One region of the Lentibacillus sp. L22 genome, then DNA from elsewhere that is predicted to be linked to it. Evidence: riboswitches for the same ligand, from Rfam matches in the RefSeq annotation. Region 1 holds a riboswitch; the other holds the start of a gene.
The links. A riboswitch is a leader RNA that binds a small molecule or an ion and turns the genes downstream of it on or off. The one in region 1 is predicted to bind S-adenosylmethionine.
Positions count from the first base shown of each region.

Region 2: it holds a riboswitch for S-adenosylmethionine, as region 1 does, so the genes downstream of both, ABRT01_RS08720 (5-methyltetrahydropteroyltriglutamate--homocysteine S-methyltransferase) here and ABRT01_RS07230 (methionine ABC transporter ATP-binding protein) in region 1, are expected to answer to the same signal.

Region 1 covers NZ_JBFNXI010000010.1:63,449-68,272, reverse strand. The annotation lists gene ABRT01_RS07240 (MetQ/NlpA family ABC transporter substrate-binding protein) at 22-855, opposite strand; gene ABRT01_RS07235 (methionine ABC transporter permease) at 871-1,539, opposite strand; gene ABRT01_RS07230 (methionine ABC transporter ATP-binding protein) at 1,529-2,560, opposite strand; SAM riboswitch class I at 2,712-2,820, opposite strand; gene ABRT01_RS07225 (thioredoxin family protein) at 3,035-3,349, opposite strand; gene ABRT01_RS07220 (toprim domain-containing protein) at 3,360-3,713, opposite strand; gene gcvH (glycine cleavage system protein GcvH) at 3,848-4,231, opposite strand; gene ABRT01_RS07210 (arsenate reductase family protein) at 4,428-4,784, opposite strand.
Region 2 covers NZ_JBFNXI010000014.1:28,665-33,488, reverse strand. The annotation lists gene ABRT01_RS08730 (gluconate 2-dehydrogenase subunit 3 family protein) at 1-610, shown strand, start outside; gene ABRT01_RS08725 (GMC family oxidoreductase) at 635-2,368, shown strand; SAM riboswitch class I at 2,522-2,625, shown strand; gene ABRT01_RS08720 (5-methyltetrahydropteroyltriglutamate--homocysteine S-methyltransferase) at 2,784-3,893, shown strand; gene ABRT01_RS08715 (hypothetical protein) at 4,108-4,494, opposite strand; gene ABRT01_RS08710 (sulfurtransferase) at 4,499-4,824, opposite strand, start outside.

The DNA.
Region 1 (4,824 bases):
ATATTTTCTAAACGTTGCAATTTAATCCTCGCCACCGACCGGGACAACTGCTCCATCGTATTTGTCCATCATAAAATCTTGTATTTCTTTGGATTGCAGCACATCAACAAGTGTATTTAATGCTTCATTATCTTTATCCTCCGATCGTACGGCAACCACATTCACATATGGGGAATTTTCGTCCTCTATAGCCAAAGCATCCTTCAGTGGATTTAAATCAGCCTGAATTGCATAGTTAGTATTGATTGCAACAAGGACATTGTCTTCTTTATTATAGAGTTCCGGTAAAATTGCAGCATCATAATCAGCTGAAAATTTTAAATGCTTTGGATTTTCAACAATATCATCAATCTGCGCATTTACTTTATCCACATTATCATCCAGCTTGATTAAGCCACTTTTTTCAAATAATTCCAGTATCCGTCCATGGTCTGACGCTGAATTACTCATAATCACTTCTGTACCATTTTTGACGTCATCCAGACTTTTAATATCTTTTGAATAAATCCCCATTGGTTCAATATGAATGCCATCAATGTAATCCAGATCGTAGCCGGTATCTTTTATCACTTGTTCTAAGAAGGGAATGGTTTGAAAATAATTCGCATCCAGATCACTATCAGCAAGTGCATCGTTAGGTAATACATAATCTTGAAATTCCTCAATCTCTAAATTAATCCCTTTTTCTTTCAAGATCGGTTTCGCCTTTTCCAATACTTCGGCATGTGGGACACTTGTTGCACCCACTTTAATGGTTGTATTACCGTCTTCATCTTTACCCTCACTGGAACCACCGCCACAAGCCGCTAAAAGAAGTACCAGTATTGCAGACAGAAGTATAAAAACCTTTTTCATCAAAAATTCCCCTCTCTATCTTTTATCTAATTTATTGGAAATAAAGTCGCCAATGAACTGAAAAATAAATACAATGATAACAATTGCCACAGTACAAACAAGGACAACATCAAAGTCACGTCGCTGGAAACCAAAATAATAGGCATAATTACCTAATCCTCCAGCGCCAATTACTCCAGCCATTGCCGTATAACCAATTAACGCAATTGCGGTCACCGTTAATCCGGAAATCAAAGCAGGCATCGATTCCGGCAGTAAGACGCGAAAGATAATTGTTCTTGTTTTTGCCCCCATGGATTTTGCAGCCTCAACCACACCTTTATCCACTTCTTTTAGAGCAATCTCAACTAATCGGCCATAAAACGGTGCCGACCCGATAATTAAGGCAGGCAATGCAGCATTGGGGCCGCGAATCGTTCCTAGTAAAAAATCGGTAAATGGGAATAACAAAAAGATCAAAATAATAAATGGGATCGCACGAAAGATATTGACAGCAGCAGCAACAATTAGGTTAATAAATTTATTCTGCCATATCCCATCTTTAGCTGTCAGGTATAAGAGCAACCCTAGTAAAATTCCCAGAATAAATGTACCAAGAAGTCCCAATAAGGTCATATAAAATGTTTCATAGGTCGCATCCCAAAAATCTTCCATATTCAAATTAGGAAATAAATCAGTCAGCATCACGGAACACCTCCACTTCTACCGAGGTATCCTGAATAAACCGGAGCGCCTTGTTCAATTCAGACGTTTCGCCGATCATCTGAACAAACAATGTTCCATAGGCTCCTGCCTGTGTCTGCGTAATTTTTCCCTGCAGGATATTTACGTCGATGGAAAACTCCTTGGCCACCTTGCTGATGAGTGCCTGATTGGCAGTTTCCCCAATAAAATGCAGACGAACAATTTTACCATGCTCATATGTGTTAATCAGATCTGTTACACCTTCATTTTCATCTGCTGTCCCCATCACCTGTTCAACAAAACGCTTCGTTACCTGCTGTTGCGGCCGCAAAAATATGTCCAACACATCGCCTTGCTCCACAATTTTTCCTTTTTCCATGACAGCGACCTGGTTACAAATTTTGCGAATGACGTGCATTTCATGGGTGATTAAGATAATCGTTAATCCCAGCTGTTTATTAATATCCACCAACAGGTCCAAAATGGAATCGGTTGTTTCCGGATCCAACGCCGAAGTTGCTTCGTCACATAATAATACTTTCGGGTTATTTGCAAGCGCTCTGGCAATTCCCACCCGCTGTTTTTGTCCACCACTTAACTGGGATGGGTAAGCATTCTCGCGTTCCGTAAGACCAACAAGATTGATTAATTCCTTCACCCGCTTGTCACGCTTGTCCTTTGGAACACCTGCAATCTCCAGCGGAAATGCGATATTGTCTTTGACCGTCCGTGACCAAAGCAGATTAAAATGTTGAAAGATCATACCGATTTCTTGTCTGGCAACCCGAAGCTGTTTCGCATTCATCTCGGTAATATCGTGGTCATGGATAACAATCCGTCCGCTCGTCGGTTCCTCCAGCCGATTCAGCAGCCTGACAAACGTACTCTTTCCCGCCCCGCTATATCCGATCACCCCGAATATCTCGCCTTCTTGTATATCTAACGTTAATTCATTCACAGCAGTGATTTGCTCATTATTGGATGATGAGAAAATTTTGCTCAACCCTTCAATCGAAATCAAGAAATAGTCCTCCTTTTAAAATCCTTCCAGGGCAAACCATACAGGAAACAAACTTAAATCATCTGTATTTTCATGATTATATTATGCCCCACATAACGGAAAAACGTCTTTCTGCGGGGAACAGAAAGACGTTTTTAATGTCTTCTAAGTTCCCTCATCTGTCAAAGTACTACTCTGCAGGAATTGGCACCTTTCAAACGAATTGCCTGAAGGTTGCCGCGGGTTCACAGGGCCAGTCCCTCCACCGCTCAAGATAAGAGATTTATCATATATTGCTGTTAATAATAAATTAAATATTAGCATTGCAAATCACTAGTGTCAATATGAAGTTCAATAGTTCGCTAATTCCCAATTATCCTACATCAATTGGTTGGTAGATCAACCGCCTGCAAAAGGCAATATAAGAATATGGATACCCTGTCCTTATACCCTTTGTCCATGCTGGATCCACTTGTTTGCCAGAGCCTCGTTGAATTATGATGTCGCAAACAATTCCGGTTTATATTCAAGCAAATAGTGATAAATATTGGCAATGGAGCGGAATGCATAAACTCGCTCCTTGATTTTTCCATCTTGTTTGATGAACAAACACGGAACACTTTCGATCTTGTATTCCTGCATAAACTCCGGATTTATTGAGGCGTTCATTTCGTAAAAAATATTTTCCTGATGTACAGACTCGATCTTATCCAGCATCGTCCTGGCCAGTTTACACGTACCACACAACGGGGTGAAAATATATAGAAAATAACTCTCTTTTGCTTTTGCTTCTTCTGTAAATTGCTGCAATACGATCACCCTAAATTAAAAATATCGGATTAACCTCAATGCTTTTGCTAACCAAAATTGTCGCAAGTACCTGCTCGGGCGTTGTTGCTACTTCCCGGTACTCACTACTGACATATAAGTGATTGGCATGCGGAAGTTCCCGGGCCAATTGTTTGCGTAACTTGATCCCTGAATCATCCTCATCAACTAAAATAAATACGTCTTTATTATCCAAATCGTACGCATATAATAGTTCATCAAACCGTTCCACACCCAGCGTTCCATTCGTACAAACAATTTCCAGGTCCTCTGTGATGACTTTTTTGATTTGCTTTTTATCGGTTAACCCTTCAACAATAATCACCTTATCCGATTCATTTGTCATGATCCCATAGCACTCCTTACCAATTCAAGCAAAAAGCTTCCCTATTACCATCTTATGATGTGAATAAGGCTGACTATACACCTTCTTTTTCGGTGCAAGCCAGCCTTCTGACATGTACTATTCATTTGTGGAAATTAGTCTTCCTGCGTTACTTCTTCGTATTGTTTAGCCGACAGCAGGTCATCCATTTCTGATTCATCCGATGGTTCAACGACAATCATCCACGCCTTTTCATATGGTGATTCGTTCACAAATTCAGGGTTGTCCTCTAAATCATCATTTACTTCAACAACTTTACCACTAATTGGCGCATACAATTCTGAAACAGTTTTTACCGATTCCACACTTCCGAAAGGCTCATCTGCTTCGATGTCGTCACCAACTTCTGGTAATTCAACAAAAACAATGTCGCCTAATTCATCTTGGGCAAAATCTGTAATTCCGATTCTGACTTTATCGTCTTCTTTTTTTACCCACTCATGTTCTTCTGAATATAATAATTCTTCTGGTAAGCTCATTGAAAATCCCTCCGTTAAAGTGCGTTCAAAAAGGAGTATAAAAAGGACCAAGATCAGCTAAGGTCTTAGGGCGTCCTGTTGTAACGTCAACAGTAGTCTGAGGTCATTTTTACCGGACTTTTTGAACATCCTCTTTATTCATTGCAATATTACTATACTAGGTATTCTCGTTTATTTCTAGTATTTCACTTTAATTTTACAACCAATTTTCCTGAAAAGTTTCTTCCTTAAATCCAACCGTTACATTCTGTCCATCCGTGACGATCGGCCGTTTGATCAACATGCCATCGGATGCGAGCATTTCTGCCATTTCTTCGGTGCTTGCATCCTTAATTTTTTCCTTGAAATTTCCTTCCCGATACTTCTTGCCACTCGTATTGAAAAACTTCTTTGCAGGCAACCCGCTTTTCTCGATCAATTGCATCAATTCTTCCTGTGATGGCGGGTTGTCCACAATATGTATACTTGTATAATCTATATTGTGTTCATCCAGCCAATTTTTCGCTTTTTTACAGGTACCGCATTTTGGATACCAGTAGAATGTCAATGCCATGTGAACCACTCCTTTGCACCCTTTTTTGATTGCATATATT
Region 2 (4,824 bases), on a different contig from region 1:
AAATACAGCTGACTATCAAAACGCGCGGCAATTTTTCCATCGCATCGGGGACTTCACGGTATTGGAAGCGGCCGTCGAACGAATTTATCCCAAGGATGATAATGGGCCGGGTGCAATCGAGCTTGGTGTACCCTATTTTATTGATAATCAGCTAGCCGGTCTTTGGGGCATTAACGGCAGAGATTACCGGCATCGCCCGTTTATTTATCAGAAAAAAAATCGGAGTAATGAAGGACAGGCCGATCAGTCTATGCTGGATCGCGGGCAGATTTTTCTCAATGGGTTGCGAAAAATGAATGATGAAAGTAAAAAACGCTTCGATACAACATTTGATAAGGCTGATGAAGATCAGCAAATTGAAATTTTACAGGACTTTGAACATAACAAAGTCAAGATGCAAGGTGTTTCTGCAGCTGATTTTTTCACCTTGTTACGGCAAGCAACATTAGAGGGGTGTTACGCTGACCCGCTATATGGCGGAAACAAAAACATGGACGGCTGGCGTATGAAGGAATTTCCTGGTTCCCAGCCATCGTACACTAATATTATTAGCAACGAGAAATTCGACAAAATCGAACCAATGAGCCTAAAGCAATATCAAGGACATTAATCAACATGACAAGGAGGAGAGAATATGGTCCAAAAACTCGATAAAGTGGATGCAGTTATCGTTGGCTCTGGTTGGGCAGGTGGTATTGCCGCTGCAGAACTTTCCAAAGCAGGTTACCAAGTTGTCGTGTTAGAACGCGGAGAGAACAAAAAGCAAGATGATTTTGTTGGTACCAAGGATGAATTAAAATATTCCATCCGCTATGATTTGATGCAGAAATTAAATAAGGACACCATTACCTCGAGAAGTAGTATAAACGATACAGCATTGCCCGTGCGCAACAATAGTCACGCCCGCATCGGCACAGACACTGGAGGGGCAGGTGTACATTGGAATGGCATTAGTTTCCGCTGGTTGCCATATGATTTTGAGATTTACAGTAAAACGGTGGATCGCTACGGCAAGGATAAAATCCCCAAAGATATGACCATTCAGGACTGGGGCATTACCTATGACGAATTGGAACCGTATTACGACAAATTCGAAAAAACTGCCGGTATATCCGGAGAAGAAAACCCAATCGGGCCCAAGCGTTCAGATAAATATCCGAATCCGCCGATGCAGGAGACCGCGGTTACCCGGCTGTATAAAAAAGCCGCGAAAGAACTCGGATATCATCCCTATCACATACCATCTGCCAACGTCACCAAGCAGTACACGAACCCGGACGGAGAAACCATTAACGCCTGTATGTATTGTGCATTTTGTGAGGAATATGGCTGTGACTTTGGTGCGAAGGCGGATCCGATTGTAACTGTACTTGCAACTGCCGAAAAGACTGGCAATTACGAACTGCGTAATCAATGCACTGCCACCCGGGTTACCCATAGCGGCAACCGGGCTAACGGGATCATTTATACCGATACCTCAACCGGTCAAGAATACGAGCAACCTGCTGACATTGTTGTGCTTGCCGGATTTGTTTTTACCAATAACCGGTTATTATTATTATCTGAGATTGGCGAACCATACAATCCTAAAACTGGAAAAGGTATCATCGGCAAAAACTTCACCGGCCATTTTTCCAATCTCTCTACCTATGTCGGTACCCGCGGCTTCTTTGAAGATAAAAAATTCAATTTGTATGCCGGTGCAGGTGCCCTGGGTACGACGATTGATGACTTTAGCGGTGATAATATCGACCATACCGATCTCGATTTTCTACATGGGTATGAAGTGCATTACTTCCAGACGGGAATGCGGCCGATTGCCAATAACCAAGTTCCAAAAGGTACACCAATCTGGGGGAAGGAATTTAAGAAAAATTCATTGCACTACACGAATCGCAATATCTTCCTGACCCCACAGACCGCATTTTTGCCGAATAAGAACAGCTACATGGACCTGGATCCAACGTACACCGATTATCTTGGCAATCCGCTGCTCAGAGTAACCTGTGAATACCAGGACTATGATATCAGCCGCACCCGTCACGGTATTAACACTTCCAAAAAAATCGTGGAAAAAATGGGTGCCGATATCGTGGATGTCGATGAAATTGATGATGATACGCAATTCGACCACAAATTTTATACCGATCATTTCTTCGGTGGCGCCATCATGGGTGATAGTAAGGATAATTCAGCAGTCAACACGTATTCACAGATGTGGGATATGGAAAACCTATTCGTTGTAGGCGGCTCTTCCTTCCCGCATAACAGTAATTACAATCCAACCGTTACTATCGGCGCATTCGCTTACCGTGCGACAGAGGGAATGATTCAGTATTTAAAAAATGGAGGAGGAATAGTTTCTTAGGAGAAAAGGGAATAAGTACTTTACTTGTTTGATCCATTGAATATATTTTATTGGCTTTGGGTCAGTGTATGTTACTTTTGTAAACATTCAAAAATCCCTTGACATTTAGTATCGTCACGTGTAACGTAAATATTAATAATTTAATATAATTTTTTCTTATCCAGAGAGGTGGAGGGACTGGCCCTTGGAAGCCTCGGCAGCAGACTCGGTATAGAGTACTGTGCCAATTCCAGAAGCGTCATGCTTGAAGATAAGAAGAGCGAACAACTGTGATCGTGAAACCTCTTCTTAATTCAAGAAGGGGTTTTTTGATTCCATAAAGGCCCCGCGTAAACTAGACAGAAAGGAGCGGTGTTGCAGGAATAGCTGAACCTATTGATTTTAACCATCACAAAAAAGAAAGAGGGTATATTACATGTCGATTACATTAACCAAAGCACCATTTAAAGCTGATCTTGTTGGCAGCTTGCTTCGTCCAGAAAATTTGCAGCAGGCGAGGAAGGCATACAAAGAAGGAAGCATCTCCGCTGAACAACTGCGTGAGGTAGAAACGAAGGAAATCAAGCGCATTGTTGACAAGCAGATTGAGGTCGGTTTAAAAGCCGTGAGTGACGGAGAGTTCAGACGCCGCTTCTGGCATACAGATTTCCTGGAACATTTAAATGGTGTAGAAGGCTATGTTCCTGAAACTGGATTCGTTTTTCACGGCGAGGAGGAAACGGAAAAGTATGATGTACGAAACATTGGCAAGATCTCGTTCAATCCGGACCATCCGTTTCTAAAAGACTTTTCCTTGTTTCATGACATTGTAGATGGCCGGGCAGTTGCCAAACAAACGATTCCAAGTCCTAACCAATTATTCAATCCCGGTATTCGCGATGAAAGTATCTATCCGGATATAGAGGAATATGCAGATGATATTATTCAAACCTACCGGGATGCATTACGGGCGTTTTATGATGCTGGTGTACGATACTTACAATTTGACGATGTGTATATTGCCGGTCTTTCGTCACCCGATATTCCGTTCAATGACGGTACATTTAATCGAGAACAATTAATTGATTTGGCATTGCGGGTTGTTAACGGCGTACTGGAAGGAAAACCGGATGATTTGTATGTGACAACCCATCTCTGTCGCGGTAATTATCGATCTAACTGGGCATTTGCAGGAAGTTATAAACGGATTGCACCCACATTATTTGCCAAAGAAAATGTCAATGGATTCTTTTTAGAGTATGACGATGATCGTTCCGGTGATTTCAAACCATTGGAATATATCCCAAATGGAGGGGCACAGGTTGTACTTGGCCTGGTCACTTCCAAATCTGGTGAGCTGGAAGATAAGGAAAAGATTAAAGCACGAATCGAGGAAGCATCACAATATGTACCGCTTGAACAACTAGCTCTAAGTACACAATGCGGATTTGCCTCAACTCATCATGGAAATAAATTAACTGAGGAAGATCAATGGAGGAAGCTGAAGTTTATTGTCGAGATCGCCAATGAAGTATGGGGTTTTTGATCATTGGTACAATCTCGAAATGTCTTCGGTTAAGGATATTCAAGGGTCTCTGTAGTGTTGTGGGGATAGTCTGGATTTTTATTAGGAACTTCCTAATGGAGGAGTTCCTTTTTTATTGAAAACATGCAATGAGCATACAATGACTGTTTCATATTTTCAGCTATCAAAAGAAACAAAAACAAACATCCCCCCTTGATGCTTGGGGGGGATGATCCTACCAGGAACGTATTGCTCCATCGTCCAAACAACCGGGACGAATGACACCTTTGATAAAGTTTTGGCTAGTTGGCAATGACACCAGATGAGCCAGCCATTGTTCCTTTTCCTTATCTGGAATCCTGTGGACAAAACTTTCTGCAGTAACCTGAAGAATCACATCATCGTCACTAATTCCAAAGTCCAAGGACCAGCCACCGGTTTTGGAAATTCGTCCAGACGTATCGGTTCGAATGATTTTATAATCGTCCTTTTCTTTATAGGAATCTAACACAGATGCATCCAAATAGATTGGTAGTTTTTCAAGCTGTCCATCCTTTAGCGCTTTTGAGAATAGCTGTTTTATGATTGGAACGTCACTCACACGAATGGTTTCTACCGCCATTGCTTTACCTCTCAACCGGTACGCCAACCATGCTTCCCCATTCGGTCCAGGAGCCGTCATAGTTGCGGACGTTGTCAAAGCCAAGTAACTCGTGAAGGGCAAACCATGTGTGAGCAGAACGTTCACCAATTCGGCAATAGGTGATAACATCTTTATCGGAAGTAATTCCTTTTGTTCCATATAATTCTTTTAATTCCTCTGGAGATTTAAACGTACCATCCTCATTCGTAGCTTGTTTCCATGGCACATTGGCAGCTCCTGGTATATGTCCACCGCGTTGAGCTGTTTCGGTCATTCCTGGTGGCGCAATAACTTCACCGCTAAATTCTT